Rhizobium rhizoryzae: one gene and its partner. The protein of the gene in region 1 binds, or shares a complex with, the protein of each later gene. Links are inferred from orthologs where the notes say so. Each region holds a gene or a part of one and is shown on either strand. Other genes may lie near its edges.

Evidence for each region.
Region 2: the proteins of sdhA (region 1) and G6N80_RS18940 are in contact, whole or in part, in a crystal structure (PDB 6C12), measured with the Escherichia coli proteins. The link is inferred for Rhizobium rhizoryzae from one-to-one orthologs.

The regions. Positions count from the first base shown.
Region 1 is NZ_CP049250.1:1,314,926-1,322,482, reverse strand. The notes cover bases 2,826-5,790. They hold sdhA (succinate dehydrogenase flavoprotein subunit), read right to left. Parts: upstream 5,247-5,790; coding sequence 3,405-5,246; downstream 2,826-3,404. Other genes in these bases: sdhC (succinate dehydrogenase, cytochrome b556 subunit), read right to left, coding at 5,645-5,790; sdhD (succinate dehydrogenase, hydrophobic membrane anchor protein), read right to left, coding at 5,253-5,633; G6N80_RS12450 (glycosyltransferase family 25 protein), read right to left, coding at 2,826-3,401. In the rest of the region: cell division protein ZapE, read right to left, coding at 1-770; G6N80_RS12460 (protease inhibitor Inh/omp19 family protein), read right to left, coding at 990-1,532; G6N80_RS12455 (succinate dehydrogenase iron-sulfur subunit), read right to left, coding at 1,703-2,482; more of G6N80_RS12450, read right to left, coding at 2,475-2,825; more of sdhC, read right to left, coding at 5,791-6,037; G6N80_RS12430 (hypothetical protein), read left to right, coding at 6,332-6,802; G6N80_RS12425 (class I SAM-dependent methyltransferase), read right to left, coding at 6,803-7,456; G6N80_RS12420 (EVE domain-containing protein), read right to left, coding at 7,464-7,557. UniProt on the Escherichia coli protein: Two distinct, membrane-bound, FAD-containing enzymes are responsible for the catalysis of fumarate and succinate interconversion; the fumarate reductase is used in anaerobic growth, and the succinate dehydrogenase is used in aerobic growth.
Region 2 is NZ_CP049250.1:2,715,994-2,732,700, reverse strand. Bases 9,164-11,960 are described here. They hold G6N80_RS18940 (succinate dehydrogenase assembly factor 2), read left to right. Parts: upstream 9,164-10,295; coding sequence 10,296-10,625; downstream 10,626-11,960. Other genes in these bases: mfd (transcription-repair coupling factor), read left to right, coding at 10,622-11,960; recG (ATP-dependent DNA helicase RecG), read right to left, coding at 9,164-10,202. In the rest of the region: G6N80_RS18980 (ABC transporter permease), read left to right, coding at 1-659; G6N80_RS18975 (BMP family ABC transporter substrate-binding protein), read left to right, coding at 705-1,778; bifunctional UDP-N-acetylglucosamine diphosphorylase/glucosamine-1-phosphate N-acetyltransferase GlmU, read left to right, coding at 1,942-3,303; glmS (glutamine--fructose-6-phosphate transaminase (isomerizing)), read left to right, coding at 3,410-5,236; G6N80_RS18960 (DUF502 domain-containing protein), read left to right, coding at 5,363-6,022; G6N80_RS18955 (esterase-like activity of phytase family protein), read left to right, coding at 6,155-7,636; G6N80_RS18950 (hypothetical protein), read right to left, coding at 7,699-8,016; more of recG, read right to left, coding at 8,097-9,163; more of mfd, read left to right, coding at 11,961-14,137; G6N80_RS18930 (DMT family transporter), read right to left, coding at 14,151-15,086; G6N80_RS18925 (DsbA family oxidoreductase), read right to left, coding at 15,142-15,813; G6N80_RS18920 (extracellular solute-binding protein), read right to left, coding at 15,846-16,707. UniProt on the Escherichia coli protein: An FAD assembly protein, which accelerates covalent attachment of the cofactor into other proteins.

The DNA of each region.
Region 1 (7,557 bases):
ATCTTCCTGCCATCGGTGATCTGATGCCAGGCGGATTCCATCGCTGCTTCCGAGCGTCCATCAAGCGGTGAAAGATAGACCGGCAGGCTCGCTGTTTTCTCCATCCGGTAATCGGTCGGTGAATCCAGCGTCACCACATCGACATACTGCTTCAAGAGCTCGACGGAGGGCAAAAACAGCGAACGATTCAGGCCGTCCTTGTAGAGATTATCCGGCGCGACGTTGGACGTTGTCACGAGAATGCAGCCAAGCCGGAACAGTTCGGTAAAGAGGCGCCCGAGGATCATTGCATCGGCAATATCCGTGACGGAGAATTCATCGAAGCAGAGCAGTTCCGCCTCGGCAAAGATGCTGGCGGCAACCGGCGGAACCGGATCCGTTTCCTTCGTTTCCCCATTCTTCAGCTTCTGCCGGTGGGCATGGATCCGTCCATGCACATCCGCCATAAATTCATGAAAGTGGCAGCGTCGCTTGGCGGCAACCGGAGCCTTGGCAAAGAACATGTCCATCAGCATGGTCTTGCCCCGACCCACCGAGCCGTGAACATAAAGACCGCGTATGGCCTGATCCGAGCGCTTGCTCTTCTTGGCGAACAGCCAGCCAAGCGCGCTCGTCTTTTTCGCCGGGACGCGACTGCGCAACTGCGAAAGTACCCGGTCTAGATGACCGGCAACAGACAACTGCGCCCTGTCAAGTTGCAGCGAACCGGCAGCCGTAAGGCTTGCCAGTTCATCAGTCACGCTGTTGTTGTAATCAGGCAGTTTGGCCATGCATGTTGCTCATTGCGCCAACCAAACCAGCAATCTCAAACGTCATCGGACAAACACGGCCAGAGCAGGTCCAGCAAAAGTGCGTCAGCGGTTTTGCGTCCGGACTGCGTAAAGCAGAAGTAGAGAGCATTTCAGGCGATCCCGTTTTACCGAAATGCTCTAGTCGGATGCCCAATGAGACAGCAAGCGGTGGCGTTTGTCCGATCTGATCAGATTTGCTTATCGGCTCAGGCTGATCGCCTGGCCGGAATTCGTTGTGCCGTCAAAACGTGTATCGGCGCTTTTGTAGACGCGGCCGATGACATCACCATTGCGGTTCTTGAACAGCACGTTCTTGCCGGAGACTTCCCATGAGCCCATGGTGGTGAGTTCGCCCGCACAGCCACGCGTGCCGCCGCGCGAACCACTGCCGAGGTTGGTGAGCGTGAGGAACATGTCGCAGCTCGTTCCGCCGCTATTGACACGCCAATTGCCGACCATCGACTCCTTGGTCACGTCAAGCGCAGTAGCAGGTGCCTGCCCACCGCCTGGCGGCAAGGAAGCAACGGCTGTGCCTGCTGCGCCATTGTTGGGGGCTGCCGGAAACTGCGACGGATCCGAAGCACCCGGAGGAGGCAACTGGTTGGCCTGTACCGATGGAACCGGCTGCGCCTGCAGGGGAGCGGGGCCAGGCAGATTGCTGTAGGGGCTTGAAGAGGTTCTCTGGCAGCCGGCCAAGGACACTGCGACCAAAACGCCGGTCACCACATATCTGAACTGCATCATTAAGCTCCCAAATCTCCGCTTCGCTCAACCGACACCTGTGCGGCGCACAAGGATTATCGCTGATGATTGTCTCAAATCAAGTCATTGCGCATGAATGAACCATGCATTCACGCGGTTACCTCGCCCAAATGGTACATTTGAGGGCGAGGTCAACCATGAAGACAGGACTAGATGCGGCGCTCGACCATCATCTTCTTGATCTCGGCAATTGCCTTGGCGGGGTTTAGACCCTTCGGACAGGTCTGCGCACAGTTCATGATGGTGTGGCAACGGTAGAGGCGGAAGGGATCCTCGAGATTGTCGAGACGCTCGCCCTTGGCTTCGTCGCGGCTGTCGATCAGCCAGCGGTAAGCCTGCAGAAGAACAGCCGGACCGAGGTAACGGTCGCCGTTCCACCAGTAGGACGGACAGGAGGTCGAGCAGCAGGCGCAGAGAATGCACTCATAGAGACCGTCGAGCTTCTGGCGGTCTTCATGGCTCTGCTTCCACTCCTTGGCAGGAGTCGGGGATACCGTCTTCAGCCAAGGCTCGATCGAGCGATGCTGCGCATAGAAATTCGTCAGATCCGGAACCAGATCCTTCACGACCGGCATATGCGGCAGCGGGTAGATCTTGACCGTCCCGTTGATGTCGTCCATGCCCTTGGTGCAGGCCAGCGTGTTGGAGCCATCAATGTTCATGGCGCAGGAACCGCAAATGCCTTCACGGCACGAACGGCGCAGCGTCAGCGTCGGATCGACCTTGTTCTTGATGTAGAGCAGCGCATCCAGAACCATCGGGCCGCAATCGTCGATATCGACGAAATAGGTATCGATCCGCGGATTCTGGCCATCATCCGGATTCCAGCGATAAATGCGGAATTCGCGAACATTGGTAGCACCGGTCGGCTTGGGCCAGACCTTGCCTTCGGTCATCTGGGAGTTCTTTGGAAGAGCGAGTTCAACCATTTTTGGACCTTCGATCCTCGGCGGTAACCGCCTGACTGTTCATCTTGATATAATCATTCGGCGCCCATTGCGCCAATGCTGCATTTGCCATCTTCCAGGGCTTGCCATCGGTGGCAGACCACAGAAGCAGAAGTCTTTCTAGGCCACGGCGCACTGCCATCCAGACATTGCGTCCTGGCGGAGGCACCCGATCCGCCTTTTTGGCAGCGCGATCGGTCGCAATGACGCTCGCCGCACCGGATTGCATCACGACCCACGGCGACAGATCAGCGATCTTCAATCCGTGCCAGGACGGCGCCCAGAGGAAGTCATCCGCCGGCATAAGCACATCACCGATACGATCCAGCAACCGCTGCGCTGCCTTGCGCGTCAGCATGTAAGCGGCTGCCCCCGAACACGGACGCAGAGAACGCACAAACGCCCGATCTCCGGCATTGCCGAGTCTCAGCGCTTTTCGCGCACCTGGCCGATAGATGCCCTCAAGCTTGACGATGTCCGCATCGAACCCCTGCCGGAGCAGAGCCTCGATAGCGGCCTCGAACCCTTGCTGCGGCACGGCATCGTCTTCGAGGATGATGCCGTGGTCGAATTCGGATTCCAGAAACGTTCGCCATGCCAGAATGTGACCGGCCAGGCAGGCCTCCTCCGTCAGCATGAACAAGCGGTTGCGATGCGCGTTCCATCCCAGAGCATTGGGCGGAACCCGCAACGGCAAACGTCTGACCGCCAGAACCGCTGCCGGGTCAAGCCGGGCGTCGATCCCCGCAATCCTCTGCAAGGGCCATGGCAGGCTGCCGAACCCTGCCTCGATCTGCCGCCATCGATCCGGCGACCGATCGAGATTGATTGCGAACAGGCCGAGTGGCCTCCCACCAGAAGCGCTATTCACTGTTCCGGGAAAGGAGACCACCATGCTCATCGATCAGTACACACGCGCCTTTGGCGCGATCTTCGCATCATCGATGCCGTCGGCAATCAGGTCTGTGTGGACCGGACGATAGTCCAGCTTCACGTCACCGTTGTCGGCAACCCAGGCCAGCGTATGCTTGCGCCAGTTTTCGTCATCGCGACCGCCCATCGGACCATCCTTGTAGTCCTCACGGGCATGCGCGCCGCGGCTTTCCTTACGGGCTTCCGCGCCATAGACCGTTGTGATGGCATTGGCCATCAGGTTCTGCAGTTCCAGCGTTTCCACCAGATCCGAGTTCCAGATCATCGAACGGTCGGTGACCTTCAGATCCTTCATTTCGGTCCAGATTGACGAGAGACGCTGGCAACCGCTTTCGAGCGATTCCTGCGTCCGGAACACGGCTGCGTCTTCCTGCATGGCGCGCTGCATCTTGTCGCGAAGCACCGCCGTCGGCGTGGCACCGGAGGCATGACGCAGACCGTCGAAGCGATCCATGATCTTGTCGCAGGCAGCAACATTCAGAGCCGGGATCGGCTCATCGCGATTAACGACCTGCGCTGCACGGATGGCAGCGGCGCGACCAAAGACCACGAGGTCGATCAGCGAGTTGGAGCCGAGGCGGTTTGCACCGTGAACCGATGCGCAGCCGGCTTCGCCAACGGCCATCAGACCGGGCAGAATACGATCCGGATTATTGGAGTCGGCGTTCAGCACTTCGCCCCAATAGTTCGTCGGAATGCCACCCATGTTGTAGTGGACCGTCGGCAGAACCGGGATCGGCTCACGCGTCACGTCAACACCTGCAAAGATCTTCGCGCTCTCGGAAATGCCCGGCAGACGCTCGTGCAGTACAGCCGGATCGAGGTGGTCCAGATGCAGGAAGATGTGGTCCTTGTTCTTGCCAACGCCACGGCCTTCGCGAATTTCCATCGTCATGCAGCGAGACACGACGTCGCGTGATGCCAGATCCTTGGCGGATGGGGCATAGCGCTCCATGAAGCGCTCGCCTTCGGAGTTGACGAGGTAACCGCCTTCGCCGCGTGCACCTTCGGTGATCAGGCAGCCTGAACCGTAGATGCCGGTCGGGTGGAACTGAACGAATTCCATGTCCTGAAGCGGGAAGCCGGCGCGGGCCACCATGCCGCCGCCATCGCCCGTGCAGGTATGGGCAGAGGTCGCCGAGAAGTAGGCACGGCCATAACCGCCGGTTGCCAGCACGACCATCTTGGCCGCAAAACGGTGGATCGTGCCGTCATCGAGGTTCCAGGCCACGACGCCGGTGCAGCGACCGTCATCGGACATGATCAGATCAAGCGCGAAATATTCGATGAAGAATTCCGCATTGTTTTTCAGCGACTGGCCATAGAGCGTGTGCAGGATGGCGTGGCCCGTACGGTCAGCGGCCGCGCAGGTGCGCTGCACCGGCGGACCGGCGCCGAAGTTCTGCATGTGGCCGCCGAACGGACGCTGGTAGATCTTGCCTTCCTCGTTACGCGAGAACGGCACGCCATAGTGCTCAAGTTCATAGACCGCCTTCGGCGCTTCCATGACCATGTACTGCATGGCATCCACGTCGCCCAGCCAGTCGGAACCCTTCACGGTGTCGTAAAGGTGCCACTGCCAGCTGTCCGGCGTCATGTTCTGCAGCGAGGCCGCAATACCGCCCTGCGCCGCAACGGTGTGGCTGCGGGTCGGGAAAACCTTGGTGATGCAGGCCGTCTTGAAGCCCTGCTCGGCCATGCCAAGTGTGGCGCGAAGACCGGCGCCGCCGGCTCCCACGACAATCACGTCATAGGAGTGATCGACGTAGGTATAGGCCTTGCCGTTCTGCGCAATAGGTGTGATCGAAGCCATTGGATGTTATCCTGCGAATGCGATCTTCAGGGCGGCGAAAAGACAGAGTCCACCGGCCAGAAGCGAAAAGAAGGAATTGAGGATCAGAAGCGCAAACTTCGTCCCTTCGGTGTGGATGTAATCCTGAATGATTTCTTCCATGCCGAGCTTCATGTGGACGATCGAGGCAATGATCGTCAGCGCATTGATCGTCGCGATGAACGGGTTGGACAGGGCTGAAACAACCTCTGCGTAGGGCTTGCCCGCATACATGATCAGGAAGCCGACATAAAACAGCAGAAGCGGAACCAGCGCGATCGACGTTGTCCGCACTTTCCAGAAGTGCTCCGTGCCGCTCTTGGCGGAGCCAAGCCCGCGAACCTTGCCGAGTGGAGTACGCATATCCATAAGGTGTTTCCTTACCGTACGATCAGAACCACGATCCACACGAGAACCGTGAGCGCGATCGAAGCAACCAGATTGGCCTTGGCGAGCTTTGTCGAGAATTCCTTCTCGAAACCATAGCCCAGATCCCACATGATGTGGCGAAGGCCACCCAGAAGATGATGCAGCATGGCCCAGGTGTAACCGAACAGGATAAGCTGTCCTACGATGGAACCGAAGAACCAGTTCACCTGATTGAAGGCGTGCTCGCCGGAGGCGGCGGCAACGAGCCAGGCGGCCACCAGAACCGTGCCGAAATACAAGGCGCCACCGGTAATGCGGTGGACGATCGACATGGCCATGGTAGGAATAAAACGATAGACCTGAAGGTGCGGCGACAGTGGCCGCTTGTTTGTTACATTCGCCATCATAATCCTCGCGGCGTTCGTGCGTGATTGAAACGGGCACGGTCCCGGCGCAGCATGCTCACCATAGAGTATGTGCATCGCATCATCGGCTGATTTACCCATCGATTTGGCATATCACAAGCCGGATTCAGAAGGTTTTTAAATTTAATCGATTGTGGAGACAGCGCATTCTGTCGCAAGCATCATGCTTCCCATCGCCTCTTTATACGATCGAGCGAGATGACGGGTTGATCAATGCAACTTTCTGCCAATACTATGGTTAACTTACTCTTAATTTCGAGAGGAAAAGCCATGATGGCCGGACTGATAAAGCATGCGCTTATTGTCGCAATCTGCCTGACAGCGCCGCTGGCAGGTGCGCGGGCAGATATGGTCTGGGGATCTTCACCCAATTCCCTCGCAAAACAGTCTGGTCCGTCGGATCGTCACGGAAGCTGGACGAACCACCGTTCACCGCGAAACGAATATCGCTTCAGCGCTCAGAATACCTATCATTATCAATCCGGCCATCAGCGGCGTGACGTCGTGGGCGGCAACGGTCTGCCTTCTTACGTCCGCGGCCTCGGCACCTTCGCAGGCGGGCTGAGCGCCGTTCGCTTCCGCGGAAACGGCATCTACTTCTTTGCAGATGGCATCGGGAATGGGAGCGCATCCGATGTTGGTCCCGGCGCCAAGATCATCACTGTGTCCCCGACGGGCAAGACAAACGGGAAATCGGCCTGCGCCATGGAACATGGTGTCTGCGTGGTGCGCGGCTCGCCGTAATCATTCGGAAGGCAGAAATCGCCAGACCGTCGTGCGCTTGATCTCGCTGTCTTCCAGCGCCCGCGTAACCGGCACCTCATAGGTGCCGAGCGCTTCCAGCCGCCGCTTGGGGAGGTAGTAGCGACCGGGATCACCGACGATGATATCCTTTCCCTGCGCCAGAAGCTCATCGAACCAGACGGTTATGCGTGCCGCAAATTCGCGATCATAGAAAACGTCTCCCGCAAGCACGACATCCTGATCGATTGAGTGCCCCACCAGATCTTCAGCGGAGAAATCAAGCTCGACGCCATTGACCTCAGCGTTCAGCGCGATCGCGCTTTTCGCCCAGGGGTCGATATCGACAGCCAGTACGGAGCTCGCTCCCGCCATGGCCGCCGCTATTCCCACCAGCCCCGAACCCGATGCAAAATCGAGAACAGACTTGCCCGACACACAGTCCGGATGATTGAGCACATGCCGCGCAAGCCCCTGCCCTCCGGCCCAGGCAAAGGCCCAGAACGGCGGCTGCAGACCTATCTGCTGCAGCTCATCCTCTGTTTTCAGCCATAGATCATGCGCTTCATCGGCAAGATGCAGTTGTATCTCCGGCACATGCGGCGGCGCCGTCAGGCTTGTATTGGCAAGGATGAACTCAACCGGGTCGGTTTTCAGGCGTCACCTATTCAGAAGGAGAAAGCGGCGGATTATCGAGCCCGCCCATCCGGCAAACCTCAAACCACTCCTCTTCCGTCACGGGCTGCACGGAGAGCCGC
Region 2 (16,707 bases), 1.4 Mb from region 1 along the record:
AGGTCGCTACAGGTCTCGCCCTGACGATTCTCGGTCTTGGGCTCTCTGGCCAGATCGGCGAATCCTTCGTGGGGATACCGGGCGTGAAATTGCAGCCAATCGTGTTCCCGGTTCTGTCGGATATTCCCTTCGTCGGGCCGCTGCTGTTCAAGCAGGACATTACCTTCTACCTCAGCATCGCTCTCATTATCGGTGTGAACTGGTTTCTGTTCAAAAGCCGCACCGGCCTCAAGATGCGTGCGATTGGCGATAACCATGGTTCCGCTCATGCGCTTGGCATCAACGTCATTCGCACACGCTACCTCGCGGTCATGTTCGGTGGCGCCTGCGCGGGTCTCGCCGGTGCGCAGCTTTCTCTCGTCTATACGCCGCAATGGGTGGAGAATATGTCCGCCGGTCGCGGTTGGATTGCTCTGGCGCTCGTGGTCTTCGCCTCATGGCGGCCGTGGCGCGTCTTTGCAGGCGGCTATATTTTCGGCGCTGTCGGCATCCTTCAGTTGCATGCACAGGCGTTCGGCATTGGCGTGCCGTCGCAGTTTTTGTCCATGCTGCCTTACGCAGTCACTATTGTCGTGCTGATCATCATCTCGCATAATCGCCGCACGACGCTCATCAATACGCCAGCATCGCTTGGGAAACCTTTCGTTCCCGATCGGTGAAACGGTAACCGTACAACGAAGCTTCATGCCAAACAGGGGTTGAATATGAAGAAGCTCATTATCGCACTTGCCGCAACGGCAGCCGCACTCGGCGGTCTGTCCAGTGGCGCCCAGGCTCAGGAAAAGACCAAGGTCTGCTTCGTCTATGTCGGCACCAAGACAGATGGCGGCTGGACCCAGGCGCATGACATCGGCCGTCAGCAATTGCAGAAGTCCTTTGGCGACAAGATCGAAACGCCATACCTGGAAAGCGTTCCGGAAGGTCCGGATGCCGAGCGCGCGATCGAACGTATGGCCCGTTCCGGCTGTGCGATGATCTTCACGACGTCTTTCGGCTTCATGGACGCGACCGTGAAGGTTGCCGAGAAGTTTCCGAAGGTAAAGTTCGAGCATGCGACCGGCTTCAAGGCTGCACCGAACCTCGCAACCTATAACTCGCGCTTCTACGAAGGCCGTTATATTCAGGGCCAGATCGCTGCCAAGATGTCCAAGAAGGGCGTCGCAGGCTACATCGCTTCCTTCCCGATCCCGGAAGTGGTGATGGGCATCAACGCTTTCGAGCTTGGCGCGAAGTCGGTCAACCCGAACTTCAAGCTGAAGGTCGTCTGGGCCAACACCTGGTTCGATCCAGGCAAGGAAGCCGATGCCGCAAAGGCTCTGATCGATCAGGGCGTTGATATTCTGACGCAGCACACGGATACGACTGCTCCCATGCAGGTTGCTGCCGAACGCGGCATCATGGCATTCGGTCAGGCGTCTGACATGATCGCTGCCGGTCCGAAGACACAGCTAACTGCAATCGTCGACACCTGGGGCGCCTACTACATCAAGCGCACCAAGGCTCTTCTGGATGGAACCTGGAAGTCGGAGCAGATCTGGGATGGCCTGAAAGACGGCATCTTGACCATGGCGCCCTACACCAACATGCCGGACGATGTGAAGGCAATGGCGGAAGAGACGGAAGCCAAGATCAAGTCTGGCGAACTGCATCCCTTCACCGGCCCGATCAACAAGCAGGACGGCTCTGCCTGGCTGAAGGCTGGCGAAAAGGCTGATGACGGCACGCTGCTGGGCATGAACTTCTACATCGAAGGCGTTGACGACAAGCTTCCGAAGTAAGCTTTGTCAGAACGTTGATTTGATGAGCCGCTTGCCTTCATGGCAGGCGGCTTTTTCGTTTCGACATATTTCGAAACAGAACTTGAAGCAGCCCAACACTGACGTTCTTGGCCTGTTAATCGAAACGCTGCTAAAAGCGGCTCGAATTTACATGGAGAGTCGTATGGCCCGCACCTGTCTCGCTGTCATTCTCGCCGCTGGCGATAGCACGCGCATGAAGTCATCAATGTCCAAGGTGCTGCATCCGATCGCCGGATTACCGATGATCTCGCATGTCATGCGAGCGGTAAGGGATGCGGAGATCAAGGATGCCGTGCTGGTGCTGGGCCGCGATGCGGATGCGGTGGCAAAAGCTGGGGCAGTCGAGGGAATGGCGGTCTCCACCGTCCTGCAGACAGAGCGCAAGGGCACAGGTCATGCCGTCCTGATGGCGCGGGATGCCATCGCCAAGGGTTTCGACGAAGTACTTGTGACCTATGGTGATGTTCCGCTGGTTCGATCGGAAACTTTCCAGAACGCACGGTCACTTCTGAGCTCAGGCGCCGATCTTGTCGTGATCGGCTTTGAGGCTGCCGATCCCACAGGATATGGTCGGCTTCTTGTCGAAGATGGTCAGCTTGTCGCGATTCGCGAACATAAAGACGCGACGGAGGAGGAGCGTAAAGTCACCCGTTGCAACAGCGGCCTGATGGTCATTAACGGGGCCAGGGCGCTTGGCTGGCTGGAGAAGATCGACAACAAGAATGCCAAAGGCGAGTATTATCTGACGGATCTTGTTGAGATCGCCCGAGCCGACGGAGCGAAGGTCGTGGCAGTGGATGCGCCGGAAGCAGAACTGGCCGGCTGCAACACGAGGGCGGAACTGGCGTTGCTGGAAGCCAGCTGGCAGAACCGCCGCCGTCACGAAATTATGCTGTCGGGCGTCTCGATGATTGCGCCGGAAACCGTCTTCCTCGCCTTCGATACGGTGCTCCAACAGGACGTTCTGGTAGAGCCGAATGTCGTTTTCGGTCCCGGCGTTACCGTGGAAAGCGGCGCTGTCATCCACGCCTTCTCGCATCTGGAGGGAGCTCACGTAGCGTCAGGTGCGACGGTCGGTCCTTTTGCACGCCTGCGACCCGGTGCAGATCTTGGACCGGATTCGAAGGTTGGCAATTTCTGCGAAGTGAAGAAGGCGACAATCGGCGAGGGTGCGAAGGTTAACCACCTGACCTACATCGGTGACGCATCTATCGGCGCTGGTTCGAACATCGGCGCGGGAACGATTACCTGCAATTACGATGGCATAAACAAGCACGAGACACGCATTGGCGAGAACGCGTTTATTGGCTCGAATTCGGCACTCGTCGCGCCGGTCTCGATCGGCAATGGCGCCTATGTGGCATCTGGCAGCGTCATCACTGAAAACGTGCCGGATGATGCGCTTGCCTTCGGACGCGCAAGGCAGGAAGTGAAGCCTGACCGCGCAAAGCAGGTGCGCGAGCGCGCGCTTGCGTTCAAGGCCGCGAAGAAGGCAGGTCAGTAACACTTTGTCGGTTACTGTAAGAAATTGAATTTGACCGGCGCTCTCATTGCGCCTTGCGTGCAGTGCGATAGAGATTGCGCGCTCGCAGTTATCGGAAGAGGTTTTCATGTGCGGAATTGTTGGCATCGTTGGCAAGGAGCCCGTTGCAGAGCGTTTGGTTGATGCGCTGCGGCGGCTGGAATATCGCGGCTATGATTCCGCAGGTGTTGCCACGATCCACGATGGCGCGATGGATCGCCGCCGCGCAGAAGGCAAGCTTTTCAATCTTGAGAAGAAACTTGCCGGGGAACCGCTGCCCGGCACCATCGGTATTGCCCACACGCGCTGGGCGACGCATGGCGTTCCAAACGAAACCAATGCCCATCCGCATTTCGTTGAAGGCGTGGCGGTCGTCCACAACGGCATCATCGAGAACTTTTCAGAACTGCGCGATGAACTGACGGCAGAAGGTGCCGTTTTCACCAGCCAGACGGATACCGAGGTTGTCGCGCATCTTCTGGCAAAGTTCACACGTGAGGGGATGGGGCATCGCGATGCGATGCTGGCCATGTTGAACCGCGTTACCGGCGCTTATGCGCTGGTTGTGATGTTTCAGGATGATCCGGGTACGATCCTCTCGGCGCGCTTTGGCCCTCCGCTTGCGGTTGGCCATGGTCGCGGCGAAATGTTCCTGGGCTCGGATGCCATCGCGCTCGCACCATTCACAAACCAGATCACCTATCTGGTCGATGGCGATTGTGCGGTTCTGACCGCCAATGGCGTGACGATCACCGATTTTGCGGGCAAGCCGGTCGAGCGCCCGATCCAGATCTCGCAAGCGGCTGCCCTGATGGTGGACAAGGGTAACCACCGCCACTTCATGGAAAAGGAAATCTACGAGCAGCCGGAGATCATTTCTCACGCGCTCAGCCACTATGTCGATTTCGCCTCCGGCTCCATCAAACAGAAGGCCGAGGCGATCGACTTTGCAAAGCTCCGCAGCCTTGCCATCTCTGCCTGCGGCACCGCCTATCTGTCCGGTCTCGTCGGCAAGTACTGGTTCGAACGCTATGCGCGCTTGCCGGTGGAAATCGATGTGGCATCGGAATTCCGCTATCGCGATATTCCGCTGTCGAAAGATCAGGCCGCGCTCTTCATCTCCCAATCGGGGGAAACCGCCGACACGCTTGCCTCTCTGCGCTACTGCAAGGAAGAAGGCCTGCCGATTGGCGCCGTCGTCAATGTGAAGGAATCGACGATTGCGCGTGAAGCAGACGCAATTTTCCCGATTCTCGCCGGGCCGGAAATCGGCGTGGCTTCGACGAAAGCCTTCACCTGCCAGCTCGCCGTACTGGCCGCGCTTTCAATTCAGGCGGGCCGCGCAAGAGGCATCTTGACCGAGGCGCAGGAAAAGGAGCTTGTTCGCCATCTCATCGAGATGCCGCGCATCATGAGCAAGGTGCTGAACCTCATCCAGCCACAAATCGAGCAGCTTTCGCGGGATCTCTCGCGCTTCAAGGATGTGCTCTATCTGGGCCGCGGCACCAGCTATCCGCTGGCGATGGAAGGCGCTCTGAAGCTCAAGGAAATCTCCTATATCCATGCGGAAGGTTATGCCGCTGGAGAGTTGAAGCACGGCCCGATCGCCCTGATCGACGAGCACATGCCGGTGATCGTTATCGCTCCACATGACCGCTTCTTCGAAAAGACGGTTTCAAACATGCAGGAGGTCGCAGCACGCGGCGGCAAGATCATCTTCATCACCGATGAAAAGGGCGCTGCTGCATCAAAACTCGCCACCATGGCAACGATCGTGCTGCCGAACGTGGATGAAGTCATCGCCCCGATGATATTCGCCCTGCCTATCCAGTTGCTCGCCTATCACACGGCCGTCTTCATGGGCACCGATGTCGACCAGCCCCGCAATCTGGCAAAATCGGTCACCGTCGAGTGACCGGGAGCAAGGTTTCAGCCTTGCCAAATATTAATCGATACGCACTTGCGAGGCGGGGAGAGGTCCGGCATTGTCCGGGTTCACCCGCCTTCAACGGCAGTGCAGCATGATTCTTGGAAGTAGTGGATGGAAAGCCCGGAACGCATAACGCTCGCCGGTCGGCTTCGGAATAACTTCCTGACCGGTCTGATCATTTGTGCGCCATTGGCCATCACGATCTGGCTGACCTTTGCTTTCATCGATTGGGCAGACAGCTGGGTAACACCCTACATTCCACAGCGTTACAATCCTCAGTACTATTTCGACATCACCATTCCGGGCCTTGGCCTGCTCATCGCGATGATTCTGATCACCGTGATCGGGTTTCTGGTCAAAAACCTCATTGGTCGGTCGATCGTCAATTTTGGCGAGTCGATCCTGAACCGCACGCCCTTGGTGCGTACGCTCTATAAGAGCCTGAAGCAGATTTTCGAAACTGTGCTCAAGGATCAGTCGACCTCGTTCAAGAAGGTCGGTCTTGTTGAGTTCCCTTCACCTGGAACCTGGGCGCTGGTCTTCATCGCGACGGAAGCGCAAGGCGAACTGGCACATCGCTTTAACGAAATGGGACAGGAAATGATTGCTGTGTTCCTGCCACCGACGCCTGTACCAACCGCGGGTTTCCTGATGTTCGTGCCGAAGGAAAAGTTGATCATTCTGGACATGTCGCCTGAAGATGCGGCCAAGCTGCTGATTTCCGGGGGGCTTATCGCGCCGGAGTGGACGCCAAGGCCAGTCGTGAACTGAGCGTAAGCTTCATCGGACTGTCATCAATCGCTCATAGATACAATCGGCGATCACACCATGTTCAACTTTGCGCCAGATCGACAGGCGCAGCGCAGGGCAGACATGGGTTCTCCACCTCAAAGGATTGTTCTCATGAAGTCTCCATCCACGTTTGCACGCCGTTGCGCCAGCCTTGCACTGGCAGCCTCTGTATTTGCGATGCCATTCGCAGTCCATGCTGAAGGCTCGGTATCAGCAGCCGGTATCACCATTTCCACCAAGGGTCTCGTCGCCGTTGGTCGTATCCCCGCGAACCAGAAAGACAAGTTCAACGAAACCTTCGGGTCGGGTTCGGGTATGGCGATTGATCCGACCGCATGGAAGAAGGACGGAGATGCTTATACCGGAGCGCTCTGGCTGCTTCCGGATCGTGGCTACAACGTCGAAGGGACCACGGATTACAATGACCGCCTGAACCGGATCGAATTCCGCCTGACCCCCGCAGCCGGCGCCGTACCTGCCGAGAAGCAGCAGAAGGGTCTGGAGGCAAAACTCGCTGATACAATCCTTCTGACGGACGATCAGGGGAAGAACATGACGGGGCTTGATCCTGAATCCGGAACGCGCCCGGCATCCGGCAAGCTACCGCTTCTCCCGCAGGCGCGCATGGGCAAGATTGCACTCGATCCTGAAGCGATTGTTCGTCTGAAGGATGGCTCATTCCTGATCAGTGATGAATATGGTCCCTACATCTACCACTTCACCGCAGATGGTAAGATGGTCTCGGCTATGCAGCCGCCGAAAGCACTGTTGCCGATGCGCAAGGGCGAGGTGAACTTCTCTTCCAATAACGTCGATGCAGACGGCAAGAAGCCTGATCCCAAGGATCCGGACACCGGGCGCCAGAACAACCAGGGCCTCGAAGGCATGTCGATGACTCCGGACGGTAAGTTCGTGATTGCTGTTCTTCAGTCTGCGGCACGTCAGGATGGTGGCGATTCCGGCCAGACCCGCATGAATACGCGTGCGTTGGTGTATGATGCCGCTGACATCGACAATCTAAAACTGCTGCACGAATACGTCGTGCCGCTACCCACCTTTGATAACAAGGGTAAAGTGGCCGTTGCCGCGCAGAGTGAAATCGTCGCCCTGTCCGACAAGGCCTTCCTCATGCTGGCCCGTGACAGCAATAACGGTCAGGGACTGAAGGGCGATACGTCGGTGTACCGCAAGATCGTTGCCGTCGATCTGTCTAACGCAACGGACATTGCCAACACCAGTTTTGATGCTGACAAGCCGGTGGCTCCCAAGGGCGTTGTCGATGCTTCGGTCAAGCCTGCCACGCTCACGCCTTTCATCGATCTGAACGACAGTGCTGAGCTCGATCGCTTCGGGCTGCACAATGGCGCCCCGAACGATAAGAACAATCTTTCGGAAAAATGGGAAGCGATGAGCATCGCAAGCGCGCTCGATGCCAATGCGCCGGATGATTACTTCCTGTTCGTTGCCAACGACAACGACTTCCTGACACAGGACGGTTATCAGGTCGGTGCCGCCTACAAGGCTGCAGATGGCGCGGACGTCGATACCATGTTCCAGGTCTTCCGCGTCACACTTCCGGGCGTGAAGCATTAATATCAACTGAGACAGGAGGGGATTGCCCGTCCTGTCTCTTGCTCTCGCAACAGTTACGGATCTCAGGAGCTGACGGAAACAACCACGGTTCCCATCGGGAAACTGATTGCTCCGAAAGTGCCAACTGCCTTATCGACGCCGGATGGGACGGAGAGAGTGTTTCCGGGTGGATTGGACGCATCGATAGTGAGGGTTTCTTGTCCTGCGACTTTGTCGCCCTTCCAGAACTGAATGTTCAGCGTTGCTACCCCTCCACTTACATTCTCTACAAGTAACCGATAGGCGCTGATAACCGAAGTTGGGGTGACAGGCACCTCGAATGAAGAGGCGCCTGCCTGAAAGTCGGAAACGGAAAAATTAACCTGAAAGCCATTTGACATAATTCAATCCTCAAGTTTGACGACTTAAGGTACTTCTTGAGGTTGAATTTATTATGAACAACACGCCATGATAATTGCCGCTATCCAGCCCGCAGATATCGGATCGCCTCATCGCGCCGATGCAGGTAGAGCAGAACGCGAAGCGCTTGCCCGCGCTCACTCGTCAGTTCCGGATCTCGTTCCAGGATGTAGGTCGCATCCTTGCGGGCGATTTCCAGCAGGTCGCCATGGGCCTCAAGGCTTGCGATACGAAAGCCGGGTGTGCCGGATTGCCGCGTTCCCAGCAATTCGCCTTCGCCACGAAGTTTTAGATCCTCCTCCGCGATCAAGAACCCATCTTCGCTGTCTCGCAAAATGGAAAGGCGCGCCCGACCAGTTTCGCTAAGCGGTCCCTTGTAGAGCAAAATACAGGTTGAAGCCTCGTCGCCACGACCAACGCGCCCGCGCAACTGATGCAGTTGCGCAAGGCCGAACCGTTCCGCATGCTCGATGACCATGATCGTTGCATCGGGAACGTCGACGCCAACTTCGACAACGGTCGTTGCGACAAGCATTCGCAGTTCCCCGGCCTTGAAGGCCGCCATAACCGCATCCTTTTCCGGACCGGTCATCCGCCCATGAACAAGACCCACCTTGGGACCCAGTGCCTTTGCAAGAACCGCGTGTCGCTCTTCTGCCGACATCAGTTCGGAAAGATCCGATTCCTCAACGAGAGGGCAGATCCAATACGCTTTCTTGCCGTCGGCGATGGCGGCGCGCAAACGTGCTACGATCTCGTCTGTCCGCTCCGTCGGCACCGTCACGGTCTGGATCGGCTTGCGACCCGCTGGCTTCTCCGTCAGTTTGGAGACATCCATGTCGCCGAAGGCTGCGAGTACCAGTGTGCGCGGGATTGGTGTTGCTGTCATGACGAGAAGATGCGGGTTGGCGCCTTTGGCCGTTAGCCGCAAACGCTGGTGAACACCAAAGCGGTGCTGCTCGTCCACCACTGCCAGCATGAGGTCGTGATAGATAATGGCGTCCTGAAACAGCGCATGGGTGCCGATGATGATCTGCGCCTCCCCGGAGGCAATCCGGCTCAGAACCTCGTCGCGCTCCTTGCCCTTTACCCGTCCAGTCAGAACCTCCACCTTCAGCCCGACCGCCGCACCGAAGCGGGAAATCGTCGCATGGTGTTGCCGGGCAAGAATTTCGGTCGGCGCCATCAGCACAGCCTGTCCGCCTGCCTCGACGACGTCAGCCATGGCCATAAGCGCCACAAGCGTCTTGCCCGCGCCGACATCGCCCTGCACCAGCCGCAACATGCGCTCCGGCTTTTCCATGTCCTGCAGAATTTCGGAGATTGCCGTCTGCTGGCTGTTCGTCAGCGAAAAGGGCAGGGTCTTGCGGATGGCTTCCCGCAAACTACCCTGTACCTTGATCGGTCGGCCCGCCGCCTTGCGCATGCGCTGACGAACAAGCGCCAGAGAAACCTGGCCCGCCAGAAATTCATCATAGGCCAGACGGCGGCGCGCAGGCGTCTGAGGGTCGAGATCGGCTGCATCCCGAGGATCGTGCAGGCGGCGGAAGGCATCCGCGGTCGAGGGCAAGCCCTGTTTCTGCTGAAGCGGAATATCCATCCATTCCGGCAGGTTGGGCAGACGTGCAAGCGACCCCTCTACGGCCCTGCGAATGACTTTTGGAACCAGACCGGCCGTCATGGGATAGACCGGCTCTACCAGGGGCATATCGGCCGCTTCGGATGCCTTCACCATCAGGTCCGGATGCACCATGGAGGCACGGCCATTGAACCAGTCCACCTTGCCGCTGACGAGGATCTCTTCGTCGATGGGGAGGGCTTTTTCGAGCCAGTTGCCTTTCACCTTAAAGAAGGTCAGCGCCAATTCGCCGGTCTCATCGCGCAGGAACACGCGATACGGCATGTTGCTCTTGCCCGGTGGAGGCGGCTGATGCCGGTCGACATGGCCCTGCACAGTCACGATCACGCCTTCCGGTGCCAACGCAATGCCCGGGCGGTTTCTGCGATCAATCAACGACGAGGGGGCGTGGAAGAGGATATCCACCACGCGGCAGTCATCCGCATCCTCGCGGTTGGTGACGCGGGCAAGCAGTTCTGCCAGTTTTGGGCCGATGCCGGGCAGGCTTGAGACGGACGCAAAGAGCGGATCGAGAAGGGCTGGACGCATGGCCGGGAAAATGCGCTGGAAAATGCATGTTTGGCAAGGCTGACAAGCAGAAGTTTTCGGCCTATATGACGCGTACAAACAGGGTACACGCTCATGACAGGACTGTCGCGCAGCAGCGCTGATCTCGATCCCCGCCGTCGTCGCATTCTTTATCGGTGCTGGCACCGTGGGATTCGCGAAATGGATCTCGTGTTCGGACAATTTGCCGAAAATGAAATCGCCTCTCTTTCGGATCAGGAACTCGATGAATTCGAGACGATCATGGCCGAAGAGGATCAGGATCTGAACCGTTGGATCACCGGTGCCGATCCCGTACCTGCGCATCTGCAAACGCCGATGTTCGAGCGACTTTGCAAATACCGGCCTGACTTCGATATCGTGACGATTGCCTCCCTCGCTGAGAAGCACGGTCCGCGTTCATGATTTCTGGCTTCGATGCGAAAAAACTGGCCGCTTCGGCGGCAGGGTTCACTGTTGCCAACGTGCAGGCGGGCATGGAGCCTGTCCTGCTGGCGGAAATGGCCCGGGCAGGGCAGCCGGTTGCCTATGTCATGTCGGACGGCCACCGGATGGCGGACCTCGAGCAGATGCTCGGCTTTGTTGCGCCAGACATCCCGGTGCTGACGCTACCCGCCTGGGACTGCCTGCCTTATGACCGTGTTTCGCCGAGCGCTGATACCTCGGCAAGACGTCTCGCCGCTCTCTCTGGCCTGATTGCCCACGCGCGCAAACCGCATCCGGCAATCGTGCTGGTGACCGTCAATGCGATGATGCAGAAAATTGCGCCAGCCGACGTGATTGAAAGCCTCGCCTTCTCGGCCAAGCCCGGCAATACGATCCGCATGGATGACATCGCGGCCCGGTTGGAGCGAAACGGCTTCGACCGTGTGCCGACCGTGCGCGAAGTCGGCGAGTTTGCCGTTCGCGGCGGCATCCTCGATGTCTTCGTTCCCGGAAGCGAGGAGCCGGTTCGACTGGACTTCTTCGGCGACACATTGGAAACCATTCGCACCTTCGACCCGGCCAGCCAGCGAACGACGGGTCAGGCCCGCGCGCTCGATCTGAACCCGATGAGCGAGGTGACGCTGACGCCGGAAACCATCAGCCGTTTCCGCAAGTCATATCTCTCCACATTCGGCGCGGCAACGCGTGACGATGCGCTTTATCAGGCGGTGTCTGAAGGCCGCCGCTATGCGGGCATGGAGCATTGGCTTCCCCTGTTTTATGAGAAGCTGGAAACAGCATTCGATTATCTTTCCGGTTTCCGTATCGTCACCGACCATACGGCGCGTGAAGCTGCGCTGGAGCGTTCAAAGCTCATTCTGGATTATTATGAGGCGCGCCAGTCGTCCGGCACCGGCGGCAAGGGCGGCGCCGCACAGTCGGCTCCTTACAAGCCTCTGTCGCCCGGCCAGCTTTATCTGGAGGGCAAAGGCTTCGGCGCGCTGCTGGATGCCGTCCACGCCATTCGCCTGACGCCGTTCAATGAGCACGAGGGCGAGAGCCGCAAGATCGTGACGGTCGATGCCCATGCCGGTCCGCGGTGGGCGAAGGCGCAGGCAGAAGCCGAGCAGCAGTCGCGTGACGAACGGACAAACGTGTTCGATCTCGTCGTGAAGCACATTGCCGACAAACGCGCCGAGGGCTCGAAAGTACTGATCACCGGTTGGTCCGCCGGTTCGCTGGATCGGCTTCTCCAGGTGCTGGACGAGCATGGCCTGAAGCGCATCAAGCAGATCGAGAAACTTGCCGATCTCCGCAGGCTGGACAAGGGCGAGGCGGCTTCCGCCGTCCTCAGTCTCGAAGCAGGCTTTGAAACCGGCGATCTCGTCATCATCGGCGAGCAGGATATTTTGGGCGACCGTATGGTTCGCCGTTCCAAGCGCCGCAAGCGTGGCGCGGACTTCATCTCGGAAGTCGCAGGCCTCGATGAAGGCTCTCTGGTCGTTCATGCCGAACACGGCATCGGGCGCTTTGTCGGCCTCATCACGATTGAGGCCGCGGGCGCGCCCCGTGCCTGCCTTGAGCTTCACTATGCCGATCAGGCCAAGCTCTTCCTCCCGGTCGAAAATATCGACCTCCTGTCGCGTTATGGATCTGACGCTGCGGAAGCCCAGCTCGATAAACTGGGCGGTGGTGCCTGGCAGGCTCGCAAGGCCAAGCTCAAGAAGCGCCTGCTGGACATGGCCGATGCGCTGATCAAGCTCGCAGCCACGCGCATCACGCGCCGAGCACCGGTCTTGGAAACGCCTGAAGGGCTGTACGACGAATTCGCCGCACGCTTCCCCTATGATGAGACGGAAGATCAGGCGAATGCCATCGATTCCGTGCGGGAGGATCTGGCCGCCGGTCGCCCGATGGATCGCCTCGTCTGTGGTGACGTCGGCTTCGGCAAGACGGAAGTGGCGCTCCGTGCTGCATTCTTCGCCGCCATGAATGGCGCGCAGGTGGCCGTCGTCGTGCCGACCACCTTGCTCGCCCGGCAGCATTTCAAGACGTTCCGCGAGCGCTTCCGCGGCCTGCCAATCCGGGTGGAACAGGCATCGCGCCTCGTGACCACAAAGGAGATGAACCAGACGAAGAAGGATCTGTCCGAGGGCAAGGTCGATATCGTCGTCGGCACCCATGCGCTGCTCGGCACCGGCATCAAGTTCGCCAATCTCGGTCTGCTCATCATCGACGAGGAGCAGCATTTCGGCGTCAAGCACAAGGAAAAGCTGAAGGAGCTGAAGAGCGACGTTCACGTTCTGACGCTGTCCGCGACGCCAATCCCGCGCACACTGCAACTGGCCATGACCGGCGTTCGCGAGCTCTCGCTGATCACCACACCGCCGGTGGATCGCATGGCGGTTCGCACCTTCATCTCGCCGTTTGATCCTTTGGTCATCCGCGAAACTCTGATGCGCGAGCATTATCGCGGTGGACAAAGTTTCTATGTCTGCCCGCGTCTGGCGGACTTGCCGGATATTCAGGCCTTCCTGCAATCGGATGTGCCTGAATTGAAGGTGGCGATTGCTCATGGGCAGATGCCAGCGGGCGAGTTGGAAGACATCATGAACGCGTTCTACGACGGCAAATATGATGTTCTTCTGTCGACAACCATCGTCGAATCCGGCCTGGACGTTCCGACGGCCAATACGCTGATCGTTCACCGCGCCGATATGTTTGGTCTCGCGCAGCTCTACCAGTTGCGTGGACGCGTTGGCCGTTCAAAGGTCCGCGCTTTTGCGCTGTTCACATTGCCGGTCAACAAGCAGTTGACGACCACCGCAGAGCGCCGCCTCAAGGTTCTGCAGTCGCTCGATACGCTGGGCGCGGGCTTCCAACTGGCCAGCCACGACCTCGATATTCGCGGTGCAGGAAATCTTCTGGGCGAAGAGCAGTCTGGTCACATCAAGGAAGTCGGCTTCGAGCTTTACCAGCAGATGCTGGAAGAAGCGGTGGCCGAGGTGAAGGGCGAAGACGAGATTCTGGACACAGGTTGGTCGCCACAGATCTCTGTCGGCATCACGGTCATGATCCCGGAAAACTATGTGCCGGATCTACACCTGCGCATGGGTCTTTATCGTCGTCTTGGTGAGTTGACCGAGTTGAAGGAAATCGATGGCTTCGGCGCCGAGATGGTGGACCGTTTCGGGCCCATGCCAGTCGAGGTGCAGAACCTGCTGAAGGTCGTCTTCATCAAGTCGCTCTGCCGTACGGCCAATGTCGAAAAGCTGGAAGCTGGTCCGAAGGGCGTCGTCCTGCAGTTCCGCGACAAGCAATTCCCCAATCCGGCTGGACTGGTGGGCTATATCGCGAAACAGGGCAGCATGGCGAAGATCCGGCCGGATCACAGCGTGTTCCTCAACCGCGATCTACCGACACCGGAAAAGCGCCTCAGCACGGCAGCGCAGATCATGGTTCAACTCGCGGATCTGGCAAAGCAGGCATGAATGCGTAAAGCGGTCAGGCCGGGTTGTCCGGCTTGACCGCCAGAGCCGCCTCGCTTTGTCCTGCGACCGGCGGCGGCAGGCTGGTACCTCGCTTGCGTTCACGAATGAGCGTCAAAAGCCCGGAACCGACGATGAGGGCGATACCCACCGCCATCCAGCGGTCAACCGAATCGCCAAACACAAAGTAGCCGAGCAGGATTGCCCATAGCATCTGGCTGTACTGGATCGGGGTCACGATCGCCGCCGGCGCGTAGTAGGATGCAATCATCAGAAGCACGGTACCAACAGCCGCCAGCAGTCCGAAGGCTGTCAGCAGAACAAAGTCCCAAGCCGTTGGCATCATCAGGGTAGGCAGCATCAGCACCGCGCAGATGATGAGACTGCCGAGAATTCCGGCGCCGTACATCGAGATGTTTTTCTCGCTTGGACCCAGCTTGCGGTAGATGATGACGGAGACGGCACCGGTGAAGCCTGAAGCGAGTGCCGTCAGGTGACCGAAAGACAGTTCTCGAAATCCGGGTCGCAAGACGACGAGTACGCCGATAAAGCCGATAATCACGGCTGCCCAGCGCTTTGCTCCCACCCGCTCCTTCAAGAAAATGACCGACATGATCGTCGCGAACGACGGCAGGAGGAAGATCAGACAGAATGCTTCCGCCATGGAGAGTTCGGTGAAGGCGATGATACTGCCGACAGTACCGATCGTGGCGCAGACAAAGCGTAGCAGCCAGAGCGGGCGGTTGGTGGTGCGCACCATGTCGCTCCATCGGTCGCCCTTTTTCAGCAGGAACGGGACCGCCGCAAAGCCAACCACCGTTCCAATGAAGCCTGCCTGAAAGGCCGGAACGCGTCCTTCGACGAGTTTCACGGCAGCATCGCTGAAGGAGTAGGCTGCAAAGCAAAGAAAGGCGATGAAAATGCCTTTGAGGGTCGTATCTTGACTGGACAAGGGAGCGATTCCGGCAGGTGTTGTCCTGCCGGATTAGGCTTCTCTTACAAAGGCGTCAATTCAAGTTCGCGCGGGCTTCTGCTTTTGCTTTCGCAATGTCCACGAATGCGTTGGCCAGCACATCCGGCGTTTGAGCCCCACTCACCGCGTATTGCTGCTCGATGATGAAGAAGGGAACCCCGTTGACGCCCATCTTCTGCGCGGCCTCGATCTCGCCAAGAACAGTGTCGATGTCGGCATTCGAATTCAGCAATGCTGCAACAACATCATGCTGGAGGCCGGACTGAACAGCGATGTTCAGCAGAACATGTGTATCGCCGATATTGCGGCCTTCCTCGAAGTTCGCCTTGAACAGAGCCGTCACGACACGGTCCTGCACATCGCGACCCTCCATTGAGGCCCAATGGATCAAGCGATGCGCATTCAATGTGTTGGGTCCGACTTTGATCGCTTCGAAATTGAAGTTGATTCCAACGTCACGGCCGAGTTCTGTCAGCATATCGTGAGCGCGCTTGACGGCTTCCGCACCGCCCAGCTTTTTCTCAAGCGCGGCCTTCTGGTCAACGCCCTCGGCGGGGTAGTCAGGATTCAGGCGGTAGGGACGCCAGTTGATGTCGATCTGCACCTGATCTTGCACTTCAGCAATCGCGAGTTCGAGACGCGCCTTGCCAAGATAGCACCATGGGCAAACCACATCGGATACAAGGTCAATGGTCAGCTGTTCCATAAGGGCCATCCGTCAGTTGGTTCGTTCGTTACTTACTTCTGCGCCCGCACATCCCACCAGGTAGGAAGCTGGTAGCCATAAAGCGGAAGTTTGTCGCTATGCTCTATGTACTTCCAGCGCGCAACCCATTGTTCCGGAATGTGATAGAGCGGCACAAGATAATTGCCGGCAAGCAGCAAGCGGTCGTAAGCCCGTACCGCAGTTTCAAAATCTTCGCGGGAGCGAGCGTTCAGCATGGCCTGGATGATGCGGTCGACATCTGGATCGGCCAAACCGGCAAAGTTGAAACTGCCTTGGCGGTCCTTGGAATCACTTCCCCACCGGCCAATCTGCTCGATGCCGGGCGAAAGCGAGGAGGGGTAGGATTTCATGATGATGTCGTAATCAAAGTTGCCGGAACGACTCTGATACTGCGCATCATCGACCGTGCGGATCGACAGATCGACCCCGATCATCTTCAGCGTTCTCTGGAAGGAAATGGCGACTTTTTCCTGGTCCTGATTCTGGGTCATGATCTCGAAGGCCATTGGCACGCCGGACTCATTCACCATCTTGCCACCCTTGATGGTGTAGCCGCCCTTCTTCAGGGTTTCTACCACATCACGCAGCACCTTCCGGTCGCCACCGGAGCCATCCGTTGCAGGAAACTCGGTCTTGCCATCAAGGATGTTCTTCGGGATCTTCTTCACTGCGTCGCCGAGCAGCGCCAGTTCTTTCTGATCCGCTGGTTCTCCCAGGGAGGACAGGCTGGAATTCTGCCAATAGCTCTGCGTACGCGTATAAGCGCCGTCAAACAGGTTGCGATTGGCCCATTCGAAATCAAATGCCGTCGCCAGAGCCTTTCGAACATGCTCGTTCTGGAAGGCAGGGCGCCGAAGATTGAAGACGAAGCCG